DNA from 4 places in the Gorillibacterium sp. CAU 1737 genome. Region 1 is predicted to be linked to each of the others. Evidence: predicted binding sites of a transcription regulator. Region 1 holds the regulator's gene; each other region holds the start of a gene.
The links. The regulator Rex, encoded in region 1, represses fermentation and respiration genes when NADH is low (regulators of the CRP and FNR family bind a similar motif). The targets are predictions, from matches to a motif close to TTGTGAAATATTTCACAA.
Positions count from the first base shown of each region.

Region 1 (4,492 bases):
CCTGCCCTTCTGGACATCCGCGAACGCTGGGACGAGCTGGCAGGACTGTTGTATGAAAGCCTCGCCCATTCCGGCGGGGATGCCACGGAGGGGCCGCTTACGAAGCGCATTCCCGAGAGTCCAAAGCCCATAGGCTGGGGAACACTCCTGGACCGGGAAGAGGAGCTTTATGCCCGACTGAGCTCCGTCCTCAAAACGCTCGATAAGCTGCTCCTCGAAATGAAGGAGCAAGAAGAAGTGATGGACCTTCAAGGGCTCGTCACCAACATGGGCGGAAGCGTCAAGGAGCTGTACCGGCATCGGGATGCGGTTCGTTTCTTCCTGAAGCAGGCGGACTCGAACTATGTGTACTGGATGGAAGGGGCCGCACAGCAGAAGGTAAAATCCCTCCAGCTGATGGCTGTTCCCGTCGATGTGAGCTACCTGCTCCGCGATGCTTTCTTCAGTGTGAAGGACAGTGTCATCTTGACCTCCGCTACCTTGTCAGTAGGCAAAACCTTCGACTATATCACCGATCAGCTCGGCCTTCGCAAGTCGGCTGAGGAGAACCGGCTGCGTACGGTCATGCTGCCTTCTCCCTTCCAGTACCGCAAGCAGGCGCTCATGATCATCCCGCGAAACTTTCCGGTGATGAAGGGCATTCGCGGCGAAGAAGAGTTTACCGCAGCGCTGACGGATTCACTCGCGGATGTAGCCAAGGCGATGGAAGGGCGCATGCTCGTGCTGTTCACCTCTTATCGCATGCTGCGCCAGGTGCACAGTGTGTTGAAGGAACGGTTGACCCCGGAGGGGATTCAAGTGCTCGGGCAGGGCATCGACAGCACGAGCCGAAGCAAGTTAGTTCGCCTCTTCCAAGGCTCGGGCACGAGCATTCTGCTGGGCACGAGCAGCTTCTGGGAGGGTGTCGACATCCCAGGAGACGCCCTGAGCTGCCTCGCCATCGTTCGCCTGCCCTTCCAGCCGCCGAATCATCCGGTGGTGGAGGCGAAGAGCGAGCGGATCAAGGAAGCGGGCGGGAATCCCTTTATGAAGCTGTCTGTCCCGCAAGCGGTCATCCGCTTTAAGCAGGGCTTCGGGAGGCTCGTGCGGACGACGAAGGACAAAGGCGTTGTGTTGGTATACGATACTCGCATTCTGGAAACGTATTATGGGAAGCATTTTCTGTATTCACTGCCGGGTCCGAAGATCGAGCACATGAATGTCCATCAGCTGGTTCCGCGCATACACGAATGGATGGAAGGGGAAGAAGAAGCATGAAGACGACGACAGAGAAAATATCGGAAGCGGTGGTTCGCCGGCTTCCCGTGTACTTGCGTTACTTGACCGAGCTGCTCACCAATGGCGTTCAGACCGTATCCTCCCAGGATCTCGGCCGACGTCTCGACCTCAACCCGGCTCAGATTCGCAAGGACCTCGCCTACTTTGGAGATTTCGGCAAGAAGGGCATCGGCTACGACGTCGAGTACCTGATCGAGAAGATCCGTCAGATCCTCAAGCTGGATCGCGACATCGCGGTCGCCCTTGTGGGTGCCGGGAACCTCGGGAAGGCCCTCAGCAATTACAACGTCTACCTGAACGACAACATGCGCATCGTCGCATTGTTTGACTCTCATCCTTCCACCGTTGGCACGCACATCAATAACCTGGCCGTGCAGCCAATGGAGGAAATGAGCGATTCGGTCAAGCAGCTTCACGTTCGCGTCGGGATCATCACCGTTCCGGGATCGGAAGCCCAAAAGGTGGCGGATGACCTTGTTCAAGCCGGGGTGGAAGCGATCCTGTCGTTTGCACCTGCCATCATCAAGGTGAAGGAAGGCGTTCGCGTTCATTACGCAGACTTCACCACCGAGCTGCAGAGCTTGGCCTTCTATCTGGAATAGACCCACCCACAGCATGCAAAAAAGGCTATCTCGTCCGGAGTTGTTTCCGGGAGGTAGCCTTTCTTTTGCAAAAGATGGGTTAAGCGATTAAGCGTAACGAAGAATGATGCTGTCAAGAATGTTAGCCACACGCTCGCAAGCGTCGGTTGCTTCTTCGAGCCGCTCGTACACTTCCTTGATCTTGAAGTCGCTGTACGGATCGGTTGGCGAGATGAAGATGTGGCGGATGCCTTCGCGAAGCAGGCGGTCGCCTTCATTTTCCAGGCTGTTGATGATGACCGTGTGCTCGCTGATCTGATTGTACTTCTTCTTAGACAGAAGCTTCAGCGCTTCAACGATGTGCTCGCAGGCGCTGACGATTACTTCGGAGAATTTCAACATATACTCGTCAGATTTCTCGATGTTCAAGTAATCAAAACGAGCCGATGTTTCTTCAATGTAGTCGATGACATCGTCCATCTTGTTGGCCAGGTCCATGATATCTTCACGGTCGAGCGGAGTGATGAACACCTTGTTCAAGCCGCGGTAGATGATATGCGAGATGTTATCGCCTTTGTGTTCCAGGTCCTTGAGCTGATCGATGTAGGTTACGGGAGGCTTGGCCCCGCTCATCGCTTCGCGGAACAGCTTGGCCGCTACCAGGGTGTTTTCAGCGGCTTCCTGAAGCAACCCGAAAAAGTCCGTATCGCTTTTCTTTTGAAACATGTGCCTTTGCTCCTTTTTTGACTAGAAAATGGAACCCTTGTGCCAGGATGGACGAGCTTGAGATTCCTAATTGTAAAGGTAACATAAACGTTCGGCCCTGCGCAATGCATCCCGTTTACAATTGCATGGACAATCCCTCGGCTTGCCTTGCTTTTGACGGGTTCGCGTTGTACATTGGGAAGGAAGCCTCATGGAAAGGATTCGGTGGAATGAAACGGATACTCGTGAAAAATGGACTTTTTCTAACGGGGAGCGAACAAGCTCCTGTTCTTCATGGCTCCATGATCGTCGAAGGCGATCGCATTGCTTATTTGGGAGAATCAGTGCCCGCCGAGGAGCTGGCGAAGGGCTTTGATGAGACGGTGGATGGTAAGCATCGTCTGTATATGCCGGGCCTAGTCAATACTCATGGGCACGCTGCCATGTCTCTCCTGCGAGGAGTAGGCGATGATCTGGCCTTGCAGGTTTGGCTGGAGGAGAAAATGTGGCCGAACGAAGCTCGTTTTACAGCAGAGGATATTCGCGTCGGCTCGCTTTTGTCGATCGTGGAGATGCTCAAGTTCGGCACGACCGCGTTCGTCGATATGTACGACCATATGGATGAGGTCGCAAGAGCGGTGGAGCAGTCGGGAATGCGCGGCTGCCTGGCTCGCGGCGTCATCGGGCTATGCCCGCCGGATGTTCAGGACGCCAAGCTGCAGGAGGCCATTCGCTTCGCCAGGGAATGGAACGGAGCGGCAAACGGCCGGATCACCACCATGATCTCGCCGCATGCTCCGTATACCTGCCCGCCGGATTACATTCTGCGCTTTGTCGAAGCCTCGCATGAGCTCGGCCTTCCGATTCATACGCACATGTCGGAGACGGCCCGCGAGGTTGCCCAAAATGAACAGGAATACGGGCTCCGGCCGGTGGAACACCTGGAGAAGCTCGGCGTGTTTGACCGCCCCAGCCTGGTGGCGCACGGCGTTCACCTGAATGAGCGGGAAATTGAGATTCTCGCTCGCCATGATGTGCGCGTCTCGCACAATCCGGGAAGCAACCTGAAGCTGGCAAGCGGCATCGCCCCCGTGCCGGAGCTGCTTCGAGCCGGCGTCAAGGTATCGCTTGGCACGGACGGTCCGGCCAGCAACAACAACCTTGACCTGTTCGAGGAAATGCGGCTTGCTGCGCTCCTTCACAAAGGAACAAGCGGAGACCCGACGGCTGTGCCTGCCGTGACGGCGTTCCACATGGCAACCTCCATGGGAGCGGAGTCCATCTGGCTGAAAGACACGGGCGTCTTGGAAGCAGGCCGGAAGGCGGACTTCATCGCCCTGGACATCGACCAGCCTCACTTTGAACCGGCCTCGAACTACCTTTCGCACGTCGTCTATTCCGCATCCGCCAAAGATGTGACGGACGTGTGGGTGGACGGGGTGCAGCTCGTTTGCGGCGGAGAATGCTTGACCCTGGATGAAGAGAAGATCAAAGCCGAGTTCCGTCTTCGCTATGCGAAGCTGATGCAGGGCTGATGGAGCTTCGGATATCGAGAAGGAGTCGTTCGGGAAGGCGGACCGGATTGAAAATCTCCTTGATCGTGATCGCGGCTGTCCTGCTTCTGTTGGTTCTCGCTTATCGATTTTATCTTTCGATCCAATCCGATATCTGGGATGAAGAAAAGGTCGCCATTGCAACAGCCAAGAGCCAAACCTCACTCCAGAGCGTGACGCAGGTGGATCCCTTTGTCGGGGATGTGCCGATGATGGTCGTCCAAGGAACCGATTCAGAGGGGCGGAACATCTTCGTCTGGGTTTCGGGTGACCAAACCCATACCGAGTATGCGGACAACGGGATTACCAAGGAGAGCGTCCGCACTCAAACCCTGGAGCAGAATCCCGGAGCTGAGCTCATGCGGATTGTCCCAG
Region 1 is NZ_JBDQQO010000011.1:13,800-18,291, reverse strand. It holds gene dinG (ATP-dependent DNA helicase DinG) at 1-1,257, shown strand, start outside; gene AAFN83_RS18990 (redox-sensing transcriptional repressor Rex) at 1,254-1,880, shown strand; gene AAFN83_RS18985 (DUF47 domain-containing protein) at 1,968-2,585, opposite strand; gene AAFN83_RS18980 (amidohydrolase) at 2,795-4,099, shown strand; gene AAFN83_RS18975 (cell wall elongation regulator TseB-like domain-containing protein) at 4,147-4,492, shown strand, end outside.

Region 2 (4,492 bases), on a different contig from region 1:
GCGTAGCCGGTATGGATATCTCCGCCGTCCAGATACACCGCTTCCCCGGCTCGAACGGGAAACGTCTCGGTATCCAGCTGGAAGAGCACCTCCCCGTCTACCACGTAGAAGAATTCCGCTTCCGGGTGCCAATGGGTGTCCAGAACGTGACTGCCGGCTGGATAATAAAAGTGATAAACCGCGAGCGGAAAACGATCGTTGCCGTGCGCACGGGTTTCCTTAAGCAGGTGGCGGGCTGTTCCGTCCATACGCGGGTCAGCTCCTCATACAAAATGGTTTGGGTTACATCAAAATCGTGATATAAAATCGCATTAATCTGTTAGTTTAGCGTTTGTTTTATCAGTATAATGCAAGTATACACGTTTGAAAATGCTTACACCACAATTCCTTCAAACGAAAGGCGGTTCGTCATGAAATTCAACAACGGCTATTGGATGCTTCGGGACGGCGTTGATCTGCAAGGCGCAGTTCATGCAGTGGACTTCACCGAACAAAACGGAGTTTTGACGGCTTACGTCGCTCCGAAGGCGGTAGCTCATCGCGGAGATACCCTCAACTCGCTTTTGCTTACCGTGGAATTCCGTTCTCCGGCTCCCGGCGTGATCGGGGTCAAGATTATTCATAACCTGGGCGTGCGTGAACGCGGACCGGTCTTCCAACTGACCGAGCAAGGCAAGAGCCATGCGGTCATTACGGAAACCGAGACCGAAAAGATCTTCACCACCGGCTCCCTCAGCGCTCATATTGCGAAAGGCGTTCCGTGGTCGCTTTCCTTCTACCGCGACGGCGAGCGCATTACCGGCAGCACGACCAAGTCGATGGGCTACCTCACCGAAGGCGACAAAACTTATGTCCGCGAAGAGCTGGATCTGGGCGTAGGCGAGTATGTATACGGCCTTGGCGAGCGCTTCACCGCATTCGTGAAGAACGGCCAAACCGTCGACATCTGGAACGAAGACGGCGGCACGAGCTCGGAGCAAGCATATAAGAACATCCCGTTCTACGTGACCAACAAGGGCTACGGCGTGTTCATCAACCAACCGGAGAAGGTTTCCTTGGAGATCGCCTCTGAGAAGGTGAAGAAGGTTCAATTCAGCGTGGAAGGCGAATCGCTGGAATACTTCCTCATCGACGGCCCGCAAGTAAAGGATGTTCTCGTCAAGTACACCGACCTGACCGGCAAGCCGGCGCTTCCGCCCGCTTGGACCTTCGGGCTTTGGCTCACCACCTCCTTTACGACTAACTATGATGAAGCAACGGTTATGTCCTTTATTGATGGAATGGCAGAGCGCGATCTTCCGCTGCATGTCTTCCACTTCGACTGCTTCTGGATGAAGGGCTACCATTGGACCGACTTCGAATGGGACAAGGACGTATTCCCGGACCCGGTAGGCATGCTTGCCCGCATCCATGAGAAGGGCCTTAAGGTCTGCGTCTGGATCAACCCTTACATCGCCCAACGTTCCCGCCTCTTCAAGGAAGGCATGGACCTGGGTTACCTGGTGAAAAAGGCAAACGGCGACGTTTGGCAGTGGGATATGTGGCAATCGGGCATGGCGCTCGTGGACTTCACGAACCCGGATGCCTGCGAATGGTATGCTTCTTACCTGCGCGGCCTGGTCGACATGGGCGTCGACTCCTTCAAGACGGACTTCGGCGAGCGGATCCCGACGGATGTGGTCTACTTCGACGGCTCCGATCCCAACAAGATGCACAACTACTACACCCAACTGTACAACAAGGTGGTCTTCGAGGTTCTGGAGGAAAAGCTCGGCAAGAACGAAGCCGCTCTGTTCGCCCGTTCCGCAACGGCCGGCGGCCAGCAATTCCCGATCCACTGGGGCGGCGACTGCTACGCCAACTATGAATCGATGGCCGAAAGCCTTCGCGGCGGTCTCTCGCTCGGCCTGTCCGGCTTCGGCTTCTGGAGCCATGACATCGGCGGCTTCGAGAACAAGGCACCGGCTCACGTCTTCAAGCGGTGGCTCGCCTTCGGTCTCCTGTCCAGCCACAGCCGTCTGCACGGCAGCGAATCGTACCGGGTACCGTGGACGTACGATCAGGAAGCGGTCGATGTCACGCGCTTCTTCACCAAGCTGAAATGCAGCCTCATGCCGTACCTGTTTGATACGGCAGCGGTCGCTCACGAGCAAGGCTTGCCTTCCATGCGCGCCATGCTGCTCGAATTCCCGGAAGACCCGACGACCGATCAACTCGACCGTCAATACATGCTCGGCTCGAATGTTCTCGTTGCTCCGATCTTTGACGAGAATGGTCGCGTAACCTATTACCTGCCGGAAGGCACCTGGACGCATCTCCTGACAGGAGAGACCGTTCAAGGCGGCAAATGGTTCAAGGAGCAGTACGACTTCTTCAGCCTTCCGCTCTTCGTTCGCTCGAACTCGATTCTGGCGACGGGCGCAACGGATAGCCGTCCGGACTATGACTTTGCGGACGGCGTGAACCTTGGCATCTATGCCCTGGAAGACGGCCGCACAGCGGAAGCTTCGGTTCGCGATCTGTCCGGCCGGGTCGAGCTTACGGCTCGCGCAGAGCGCAGCGGCAAGACGATCACCCTGTCCGTCAGCGGCAAAGGCAAAGCCTTCACCGTCTCCGTCAAGGGAACCGGCGCGATTGCCTCCGTCAAGGGCGGCGAGCTGGCAGGCGACGCCATCCGCGTAGCCGCAGGCGCCGAACAAACGACGCTCGTCATCGAGCTGGCGTAAGCAGCTATTTCTTCACATGCATAGGACCCCTGCCGGTTCACCTTACGGTGATTTGGCAGGGGTTTTCTTTTGAAGGAGATCGGCTATTGGAATGGATAGCGGCTCCGAAGGCGGACGGGGCAGTTCCTCAAGCAAATGGCGGATTTTTCTCACAATTCTTCAATTCCAGATACCCCCATAATCTTGAGAAATCTGTAAACATTGCGGTCCTATTCACAATATGTTTTTATTTTAGACAAATAATTGTTCTAATTTGCACAACTGGCCTTCAGGCGTATGTGATATAAATCATATATATGACTTTTCCCATGGGATACAGTAAGCCTGCATGGGGATAACTCTAGGAAAGAAGGGGCAAAGGATGGACGTTGTTTTCCTGTCGCGGTTACAATTTGCGACAACTACGATTTTCCACTTTCTGTTCGTACCGCTCTCCATCAGCATGGCGCTATTCGTCGCCATCTTGGAAACGATGTATGTTCGGACAGGAAAGGAAGAGTACAAAAGCCTCGCCAAATTTTGGGGCAAGCTGTTCCTCATCAACTTTGCCGTCGGCATCGTAACCGGGATTCTTCAAGAATTCCAATTCGGGATGAACTGGTCAGCCTATTCCCGATTCGTCGGAGACGTCTTTGGAGCTCCGCTGGCCATTGAAGCGCTGCTCGCGTTTTTCCTTGAATCGACGTTCCTCGGGATCTGGATTTTCGGTTGGGATCGCTTGAGCAAGAAGGTCCATCTGCTGTGCATTTGGCTCGTTTTCATCGGGACGGCTATCTCCGCCTTCTGGATTCTGATCGCGAACTCCTTCATGCAGCACCCGGTCGGCTTTGAAGTCAACAACGGGCGCGCGGAGATGAACGATTTTCTCGCCCTCATTACGAACGGGCAGTTGTGGGTGGAATTCCCCCATACGATCTTCGGGGCTCTGATGACCGGTGCGGCATTTGTCTTCGGCGTCAGCGCTTGGAAAATATTCCGCAAGCAAAATGCGGATCTGTTCAAATCGACTTTTCTTATCGCAACCATCATCGGGTTAATCGGGTTCTTCGGCGTGGCGCTATCGGGTCACTCCCAAGCTCAATATCTGGTGAAGACGCAGCCTATGAAGATGGCTGCTTCCGAAGCGCTCTGGGGGAAGAGCGGCGATCCTGCGGGCTGGAACCTCATTGCGTTCATTGACCCGGATAAGCAGGAAAACAGCTTTGAACTCAACATACCTGGACTGCTCAGCTTCCTCTCCTACAGCAAGTTTTCGGGGGAAATTAAGGGCATTCAGGAATTGCAAGCCGAATATACGCAAACCTATGGAGAAGGCAATTACATTCCCCCGGTTCGCACGACCTTCTGGAGCTTCCGGATCATGATCGCAGCGGGAATGCTGAGCTTCCTTCTCTTCGCTTACGGGCTCTACCTGCACCGCAAGAAGAAGCTCGACAAGCTGGGCAAGTTCTTTACGAGATCCGCGCTCTTCGGAATTTCGCTTCCGTTTATCGCAAACACATCCGGCTGGATTATGACGGAGATCGGGCGTCAGCCATGGACCGTCTTCGGCCTGATGCGGACGGAGGACAGCGTTTCGCCTAGCGTCAGCGCGGGTCAGGTTCTGTTCTCAGTTATCACGTTTACCGGCATCTATGCCATTCTTGGCTGCGTTATGGCTTATCTGTTCGTGAAGGTCATCAAGAAAGGACCTTACGGTGAAAAGCCGGAGGCTGCAATCGCCAAGGATCCGTTCAGCGATTCCTTTAAGAAAGGGGGCAAGCGCC
Region 2 is NZ_JBDQQO010000008.1:48,501-52,992, reverse strand. It holds gene AAFN83_RS16590 (helix-turn-helix domain-containing protein) at 1-248, opposite strand, end outside; gene yicI (alpha-xylosidase) at 411-2,726, shown strand; gene AAFN83_RS16580 (cytochrome ubiquinol oxidase subunit I) at 3,088-4,492, shown strand, end outside.
Region 2: the regulator Rex is predicted to act here: its motif matches at 3,003-3,020, upstream of AAFN83_RS16580 (cytochrome ubiquinol oxidase subunit I).

Region 3 (4,492 bases), on a different contig from region 1:
GTACTTCGTGTTGCCTTGGTTCTTGTCGGTGATAACCGCGAAGGAGGTTACTTCCGAACCAGTACCCGAAGTGGTCGGGATGGCGACGAATTGAGCCTTCTTGCCGAGGCGTGGGTATTTGTAGATCCGCTTGCGGATGTCCATAAACTTTTGCTTCAGGGCATGGAAGCTGGTATCCGGATATTCGTAGAACAGCCACATGGCCTTCGCTGCGTCCATTGGGGAACCGCCGCCCAGTGCGATGATGCAGTCCGGTTGGAATCGGTTCATCATGTCTACGCCGCGGTCAACCGTAGAGGTCGACGGATCAGGTTCAACTTCCGAGAACACTTCGATGAATACCGGAGTTTGGCGTTTGCGCAGATAGTGTTCTACCTTCTCTACATAGCCGAGCTTCACCATGACAGGGTCGGTGACGATCATGACGCGGCTGATGTCGGGCATTTTGGCGAGGTATTGGGTAGCGCCTTTTTCGAAGTAAACCTTGGACGGTACCTTGAACCATTGCATGTTGACCGTGCGGAAAGCAACGCGCTTCACGTTGATCAGGTTGACGGCCGTTACGTTCGACGAGGTAGCGTTGCGTCCGTAGGAACCGCAGCCCAGCGTCAGCGAAGGAAGGTTCGTGTTGTAGATGTCGCCGATGGCGCCTTGGGTCGAAGGCGAGTTGACGATGATCCGGCCCGTTTGCAGGCGATCCGAGAACGCTTGGATGACGGCGTCGTCGTTCGAGTGGATGACCGAGGAGTGGCCCATGCCGCCGAAGCTAACAACTTGTGCAGCGCGTTCGATGCCTTCTTGAGCGTTCTTGACGCGGTAAGCAGCGAGGATCGGGCTCAGCTTTTCAGCAGACAGCGGGAACTTGGTTCCGACTCCGCTGATTTCGGCAACGAGGATCTTCGTTCCGGCCGGTGCCGTAATGCCTGCCATTTCGGCGATCTTCGTGGCCGGTTGGCCGACGATGTCCGGGTTAACCGCGCAGGTTTCCGGCTTGAGCGCCATAGCGGTCAGCTTCGCCGTTTCGTCCTTGTTCAGGAAGTAGCAGCCTTGAGCGATCATGAGCTTCTTGACTTGTTCGTATACCGGTTCTTCGATGATGACCGATTGCTCCGATGCACAGATCATGCCGTTATCGAACGTCTTGGAAAGGATGAGGTCATTGACAGCTTGCTCAAGGTAAGCGGTCTTGTCGATGAAGCAAGGAACGTTACCAGGACCTACGCCGAGAGCCGGTTTGCCGCAGCTGTAAGCCGCTTTTACCATGCCGGCGCCGCCGGTTGCAAGGATGAGAGCTACACCCGGGTGGTTCATCAGAGCGTTCGTAGCTTCCATGGACGGCTTTTCGATCCATTGGATACAGTTTTCCGGTGCGCCATGCTTAACAGCTGCTTCATGCAGAATGCGAGCGGCTTCCGAGCTGCAGTGCTGAGCCGACGGATGGAAACCGAAGATGATCGGATTGCGGGTCTTGATCGAGATGAGCGATTTGAACATCGTCGTCGAGGTCGGGTTGGTGACCGGCGTGATCCCCATCACGACGCCAACCGGTTCGGCGATCTTTTGGTAGTTTTCGTACGGGTTTTCTTCGATAACCCCTACCGTCTTATCGTACTTGATGCTGTGGTAAACATATTCGGTGGAGAAGATGTTCTTTGTGATCTTGTCTTCATAAACGCCGCGGCCGGTTTCTTCAACAGCCAGCTTGGCGAGGTACATGTGTTGGTCGAGTCCGGCGAGGGCCATTTCTTGAACAATCTTGTCGATTTGTTCTTGGGTCATTGCCATGAAGGCTTCTTGTGCTTTCTTGGCGTTTTCGACCAGGCGGTTGATTTCGTCCTGTACCGTCGTTTCGTTCTTAAGCTTCTTCTCTTCCACTGCCATGGAAAATCCCTCCGTTACATAATTTTCGCTTTTCTCTAGGGTATTCAGGGCCTAGCGAACATAGGAGCGACAAAACTTGTGACAAAAGTAACGTGAATAAATTCACATAACTAACGAAATAAAAGGGGGTGTTGCCTTTCGGAGTTCTTCTCATCCTCGAGCGCTGAGCATTTATAGTCCCGGTAGGACTTTTTGCGTCCCGCTTGCTCGCGATGCTTTAATGACTTCCGATGAGTTAACTATACCCCATCTTCTTCCGCTTTTCAAGAGGTTTTGCAAAATTAAGTGAAAAAAATCTCATGAAATCGATTACACAAAATGTAGCCCTTGCCGCACAAGGATTTTCCCCAAACCAGAGAAACCCAGGCGGCTCTAGGATTGCCGTTCTCATCCAGTTCCACCGATGAAAGCGATTCGATGTTCAGAATTCACATCCTGCCATTTGGACAAGGCTGCGCTTGTGATGTTTATCGCACCTGAGCCTTTAATAAAGCACCCGGTCTGTCGGATACCCCAGCTTCCGTAAGGCAACCACAATTTCGTCGATGATGCGCAGCTTGATGTTTAAATCAGCAGGAAAGTTAGGGTTCTGGTGAGCCGGATTAATCGCCGTTCCAACATGAAAATGAATCTCCGTCGCCTCCTTCAAGAGTCGCAGGAGACGGGATACCCCATCACTGCCCGTGATTTCGCGGGGGATGCTCCCCTCTGCCGCATATTCCTTCAGCTTGAACAGCGCCATACGGAGCGTCAGCACTCCTTCCGTGACGAGATCGATCCCTTCCATGCGAGCGGTTGGCGGGATGTCGGGGTCGAGCCGTACCGGGAGCTCCACCTGAAGCGGGCGATCCAGTACGCGGGAGACGATGTTAGCAGAGGTCCCGCCGCAGATGATCTTCTTTCCCGGAGATTCAAACCAGCGCTGCACCACGCGATCATCGAGCTCGGAATCATCGGGAGGACCGATCAACAGCGAAACCGGCGAAGGGTGGCGGAACTTGACGCAGACAGCGGTCGTATCGTCCCCTGGCTCCATGCAGTACAGATGCTCGCAGGTTTCGGTGAGGGAATGGGCCGCTTCCTCCGCGCTGGGGTTGCTCTTCATCAGCTTGCCGAGCGATTCGGCCACGTTGTCCCACTGCCAGCCCAGGTTCAGGATACCCCCTACCCCGGCATGAATTACTCCGTCACTGACGAAGAGAAACACGTCTCGTGTATCGGCGAGAAAGCGGGCTTCCTTGATCCTGCGCCCGTTGATAATGCGCTCCGTATGCTCCACTGGAAACAGTTTGCCGTTGCGAAAATGAAACGTCGGCGGGTTGTCGTACTCCACCAGATAAACCGTTCCATCATGGAAGGCTTGCAGGATCGTGAAGGTGGAATAGGCCACCCCTCTCACCTTGCAGGCCGGAAGCGTCTCAGCAATCGTCTGCACAACTTCCTCGATCATCGCTCCGTGCTTCAGCATCTCCCCCGCGATCTTCGAAGTGAGCGTGGCCAGAATGTTTGCCTTCACCCCGCTGCCCAACCCATCCGCTAGAATGACGATGGTCGAATCCTCGCCGGTCACCACGTTGACCTTGTCCCCGCACAGCTCCTCGCCTTTTTTGATCAGACTGGAATGGCCGACCTCGACATACAGCCTTCTGTTCTCCATGGGCTCCCCCGCTTCTGCGCTATCCTCGTGATATGAGCTGCTTCATCTTCGTGAGCGTGACCTTGGTGACGGCCGTCGTCTCGCCGAGCAGACTTGCGATCTCCTGGGAGACCCGCATCTGGTTGTCGATGACCTTTTGGGCCATCTCCACGGTCTCCTCCCGGAGCCGCTGCAGCTTCTCCTGCTCCAGCTCGCGCTCGGTGAGATCCGTCAGCACAAGCAGGTAGAAACGGAAGTCCGGGAGGTACGTGACCGTGACCATGGCCGTCTTCCTCCGATCGGCAAAATATACCTTGTTCATCGTCTTCTCGTTCAGCGTGAACGGCACTTCGGCGGGATCGACAAACAGCTCGACCGGAACATCCACCAGCTCCTGCGCGCTCGTATCAAAGAATCGACAGGCCGCCTCGTTCGCCTCCTGAATGATCAACTCCTCGCTAACCGCGAGGATGCCGTTCGGCGTCTTGTCCATCACCACGCTCGACAGCGACTCCGCCTTCGCCTGCATGTACGGCATGCACATGTAGAGCTCCGCCTTGCCGTCCAGCACCGCCTCCGCCTTCTCCCGGCAGGAGGAATAGCCGCAAGCGCCGCAATTCAGCTCGTCGCTCGGCGTGTGCTTGCCGAATTGCTCCAATACGCCGCGCAGCGCTTCCTCCGTATGCCCTGCCTTCTGCAGCGTACGGTCGTAGAAGCGGCGCGCGAGCGCCCCTTCAGGAAGCGGGGGCAAGGCACGGCGAGAAGCCGGTTTACGGCGATGCTCGCGGATCCGCCGCTGCTTCTCCAGCAGGCCGCAGCCGTCGCCGGACACCGGTCCGTTGATGCAGCCGCCGCTGCAGGCGTTCAGCTCCAGGAAGAACGAGCCGTGCTCGGCATCAAGCTCGGACAAGACGGAGCGGCACACCGCCAGGCCTGAAAAGGCGCGATGGAGCTCCGGCAGCTCCCTGCCGAAGA
Region 3 is NZ_JBDQQO010000008.1:16,231-20,722, forward strand. It holds gene adhE (bifunctional acetaldehyde-CoA/alcohol dehydrogenase) at 1-1,881, opposite strand, end outside; gene AAFN83_RS16460 (SpoIIE family protein phosphatase) at 2,366-3,538, opposite strand; gene AAFN83_RS16465 ([Fe-Fe] hydrogenase large subunit C-terminal domain-containing protein) at 3,558-4,492, opposite strand, start outside.
Region 3: the regulator Rex is predicted to act here: its motif matches at 1,972-1,989, upstream of adhE (bifunctional acetaldehyde-CoA/alcohol dehydrogenase).

Region 4 (4,492 bases), on a different contig from region 1:
CTCTTCCACAGCATGATGCTTGCATGTGGAAGAGGCTGTTTTCTATTCTTGGGCTCAATTCTACAGAAAGCAGGTGCTTCATGAGCACAACCAACGGAGTCAGCTCTTCCTTCCAGACCTTTCTACGGGAGGCCCCGAATCATCAGGCTGCCTGGATGGAGGCCGTTCACAAGCTTGGGACCGCAAGCAGCCTCGATCCCAAAACCGAGGAGCTCGCTTACCTCGCCGTCCTCGCGGCCGTCCGCATGGAGAGCGGAATTCCCTTTCACGTCAGCCATGCGAAATCGCTGGGAGCAAGCCGTGATGAAATCATCAGCGCCATCCTAATCGGACTTCCCGCTGTCGGACAAAGTGTCATTCAAGCTTTGCCCGCTGCACTCGCCGCCTATGACCGCGAGGAGTAACAAGGAGGCCCTCGAGTCATGCCTGGCATGACTTGAGGGCCTTTTCTCTTGGCTTTCGCCTTGGATAATCGCTATAATCAGAGAAGCGATTCCAAGAACGGGAGGAACATCAATGATTCTGCAAAAGGGAGATACTCTGTTTCGCCAGGGGGAGTCCGGTCCTCTCTACCACATCAAAAGCGGCATGCTCAAGATTGTCCGCGTACATGAGGATGGAAGCCAGCTTTTGGTTAACGTCATTGTACCCCACGAAATTATTCCGCATCATTCCTTAATCAGCCCAAACCCCTATTATGGAACGGCCCTAGCGCTCACGACCTGCGAGATCGAAGTTCTGTCGAACAAGGAATGGTACCGGGGCTTGGAGGAAGATCCCGAACGGTTTCGAGCGATTGCCCTGCAGCTGCAGCTCAAGCTTCAAATGATGCAGCAGCGAATCGATCAATTAACCGAGGTATCCCCCGCCGCCCGTCTGAATCGGCTTCAAGAATGGTTTGACGCGTATATTCAACCGGCTTCCCTCACAGACCTGCTCACGCAGGGCGAGATCGGACAGATCATCGGGCTGCGACGCGAAACCGTCAATCGGCTTATGCGAAATCCCCGTCGCTGATTACGACAGAATCCGTTTTTGACCCGTGAGCTTTTGCAGAGGACCGATATCCTGGGTAAATTCCAGTGTTCCCAAGTAACGACCATCTTCTGCGCGTACAGCGAAATACTGAATATGGACAAACCGTTCCCGGAAAGGAATCCAGAAGCTCTCCTCATCCTTCACTCCAGCCTTGAAGTCTGCCAGCAGCTGATTCACGACATGAACGCTTTGCGGCGGATGGCAGTTTTGGACCGTACGGCCGATGACCGCCTTCGTTCTTGCGAAGATGCGATCCTTCCCGTGGGAGAAGTAACGAACCACATCATCCTCATCGATGAACGTGAGATCCACAGGCATGTGATTCAACAGCCCCTCCAGTTGCTCGATGGAAAGACTGCCGGTCGCCATCCGCACTCGGCCTGCTGCATGAGGCAGCTCTGCTTCTTCGGATTCTGCCGCTTCAGCCGGCTCGGGAACTCGTGCCGGGATCCATTCCCGCTCCGGCGCAGTCAAGCAGAACCCGATTTCCGCGCTTTCATGGGCGATCTTCAGCCATTCGTCCTCCGTCAACTTTTCCAAGGACATCGGCAGCAAAATATTCTCTTCCTTGACGATCATCTGGGTCACTTCATTCAGCACTCTTTCCATGAGCCCGTTCAGTTCGGCCGGAGCGGTTTCACCCGTTCTGAGCGCGGCCAATACCTCTTTGATGCCCAGTCGTACCCCGTCATCCACACCCCACATCACTTTCGTCGGTCCGTAGATGCCGTATCTTTCGAGGTAAGGGAACAGCAGATTTTCTTTGCGGCTGTAGTGTTTATCCACATCGTAGAGAAGCGAGAAGTCTTCGATCAGCTTCATCCGAGTCTCCTCGGACGGGTCTTTCAAATACCGATCCCTGTGCAGAGAAATGGTGAACGAGACCAGCCGCTCGATCTCCCGGTTTTCCAGCTTGAAGGTATGCACCGGATGCCCTTGCTGATCCTCTGGATTGGAAGAGCGGTGAATGTCTTCAATCGATCCGTTGAACAAGGCCGCGTGTACGCTGCATAGCCGTTGTACCTCCTCGACAGGAATCCCGTCCTCTTCCATGAGCGCTTGCTCCAGTTCGGAGATTTCGTGAACCGATACAGAGCCGACGGCTTCGTCAAAGCGTCGTTTTACGTCCTCCACTTGTTTTCCATCATGCAAATCCTTTATGATCTCCTTGAGCATTTGCCGGCGCTCCGGGCGCATCGAAGCAGCATGCTCACGATTGTTGATAATTTCGCTCATCATCGTTCCTCCTTCAAGTTTCACTTGATAACGATTCTCATCTCACTTCCTACACTACCAAGTTGAAGGGAACCATCTTGTGATTCAGATCACAACTTGCACACCAAAAAGAGGACAAAATGAAAATGACTCGATCGTGATACGATCCAAGCCCAAAGGAGTGTGATCCCCATGGAAAAGAAAGTGATCGCTCAATACCAAGAGTACCTGGAAGAGAGATTTACCAAGCGCATGTTATTTAAAGAAGCGGATCATGCCGTGTTTGTCCTGAACTTCGGACCCGGCCATACCCTTCCCGAGCATAAACACCCCGGCTCCATCGTGTACATTACCGTCCTCGAAGGCAGCGGCGTTATGACCGTTGCGGGTGAGCCGCATTCCGTCGAGAAGGGTGATCTTTTGCACATTTCCGGTGAGGATACCTTCGCATATGCTGGCAGCTCGAATGAGAAGTCCAGCCTTCTGGTCACCCTTCTGCAGCCGCCTAGCGAGGCATACACTCAGAACGTGTAATCCATCCTTCCCGCTAAATAACGGACATTCCTTTGCTTGGAACAGTCTTTTGGCACATGCAAGCCAAAAGACCGCGCCCGGCATCAGGAATGTCCGTTTTTCTGCATTGGATACATTTACCGCTTCAATCCTGTAAAGCGCCTATGCTATGCTCACAGCGGGGGTGACAGCATGAACAACAAACTATTGATCCCTTTGTATGTTCTCTTCCCTTTGCCGCCCGAATGTCAGCACCTGCTAGTCTCCAGTTTGAGTGCGGTGGCTTCGAGTACCAAGGAACGGGAGCAACTGGCTCCGGCATTGCAGGTATTGAGAGAACACGACATTGCTTCGCTGAGGGACCTGCTGCGGTTAAACTTGTTGGAGTTTGGGGGAGTGTTGGAGAACGATCACGACCTTGAAATCACAACCAAACTCATTCAACGAGCATCTGACCATTCGGACTTCTACTTCGACTTAGAGACGCTAAGAGGGCAACATGTGGCAACGGAGAAGCAAATCGCCATCATGAACCGCCTGCGAAAAATGGGACTGATCGAATAACGGAACGCCTCCTCTGGGGCGTTCTTTTCCTATAGATGGAGAGCAGCAGCTCCCCCCCTCTTTGTACACGCATAATTCATTCAATTCGGGTACACAGTATGGGGCGGAGGTGGACAAGATGAAACGACAAACCCTAATCATGTTGCTCGCGATCAGCCTTATTCTAGTCTTTTCAAACGGCTGCTCAGCAAGAAACATGAGGCCTCAAAGTTATCATTCCGTCGGCCCAATCCCCCAAAATGAGCAAGTTCGTTCCGAATCACACCGTATGCCACACGAACAAACGGGGGTAAAAACAGAAGGCCCCTATATTCGTACACAAGGATATAGAACCCCAGCCTCTTCCGAAAGGGCAGTTGCCGATAAAACCGCGGAACAATTAACCACCGTTAACGGGATCCAGATGGCGACAGCCTTAATCCATGGAAACCATGTGTTGATTGGGTTAGATATACCGAACATGGCACAAGAAAATCAAGCAAAAAACCAGGCAACCCGAATCGTCAAGGGGCTCCATCCGCATTCGCTTGTTCATGTTACGACCGACAAAAATCTGATCATGCGAATTCAAGGCCTTCGAATGCACTTGGAGCCAACGGACGGACAATCTGTCCGTTACTATTCGGACGATGTTGGTATTCTCATCACGGACATTGACCGAATCGAATTCCATTCGTTCCGATAAAAGGGATCTGCCACATCGGCGGTTCCAGCTATCTATATTGCTTTACAATCGCCCCGTCAGCTAAATGAGCTTGCTGGGGCGATTGCTATTCCGCCTCTAAAAAGCAAAGAATCCCTTGGCCCGCATAGGCCAAGGGATTCACTATTCTAGTACAGCGTCATGTAGTGGTCGCGTTCCCATTGGTGAACCTGGGTGCGATACATATCCCATTCGATCTCCTTGAGCTCGAAGAAGTAGGACAAGGCGTGGTCGCCGAGGGCTTCGCAGATCACGTCGTCACGGAGAAGCTCGTTCAGCGCTTCCTTCAGGTCGCCCGGCAAGCTCGGGATGCCTTGATCGATACGCTCGTCCTCCGTCATAACATAGATGTTGCGGTCAACGGGTGCTGGCAATGGGCTCTTGTGCTTGATGCCGTCCAATCCTGCCTTCAGCATAACCGCCATCGTCAGGTAAGGGTTGGCCGCGGGGTCCGGGTTG
Region 4 is NZ_JBDQQO010000001.1:822,856-827,347, reverse strand. It holds gene AAFN83_RS03830 (carboxymuconolactone decarboxylase family protein) at 81-404, shown strand; gene AAFN83_RS03825 (Crp/Fnr family transcriptional regulator) at 517-1,017, shown strand; gene AAFN83_RS03820 (DUF438 domain-containing protein) at 1,018-2,274, opposite strand; gene AAFN83_RS03815 (cupin domain-containing protein) at 2,446-2,787, shown strand; gene AAFN83_RS03810 (hypothetical protein) at 2,959-3,330, shown strand; gene AAFN83_RS03805 (YhcN/YlaJ family sporulation lipoprotein) at 3,449-4,015, shown strand; gene glnA (type I glutamate--ammonia ligase) at 4,162-4,492, opposite strand, start outside.
Region 4: the regulator Rex is predicted to act here: its motif matches at 2,352-2,369, upstream of AAFN83_RS03820 (DUF438 domain-containing protein).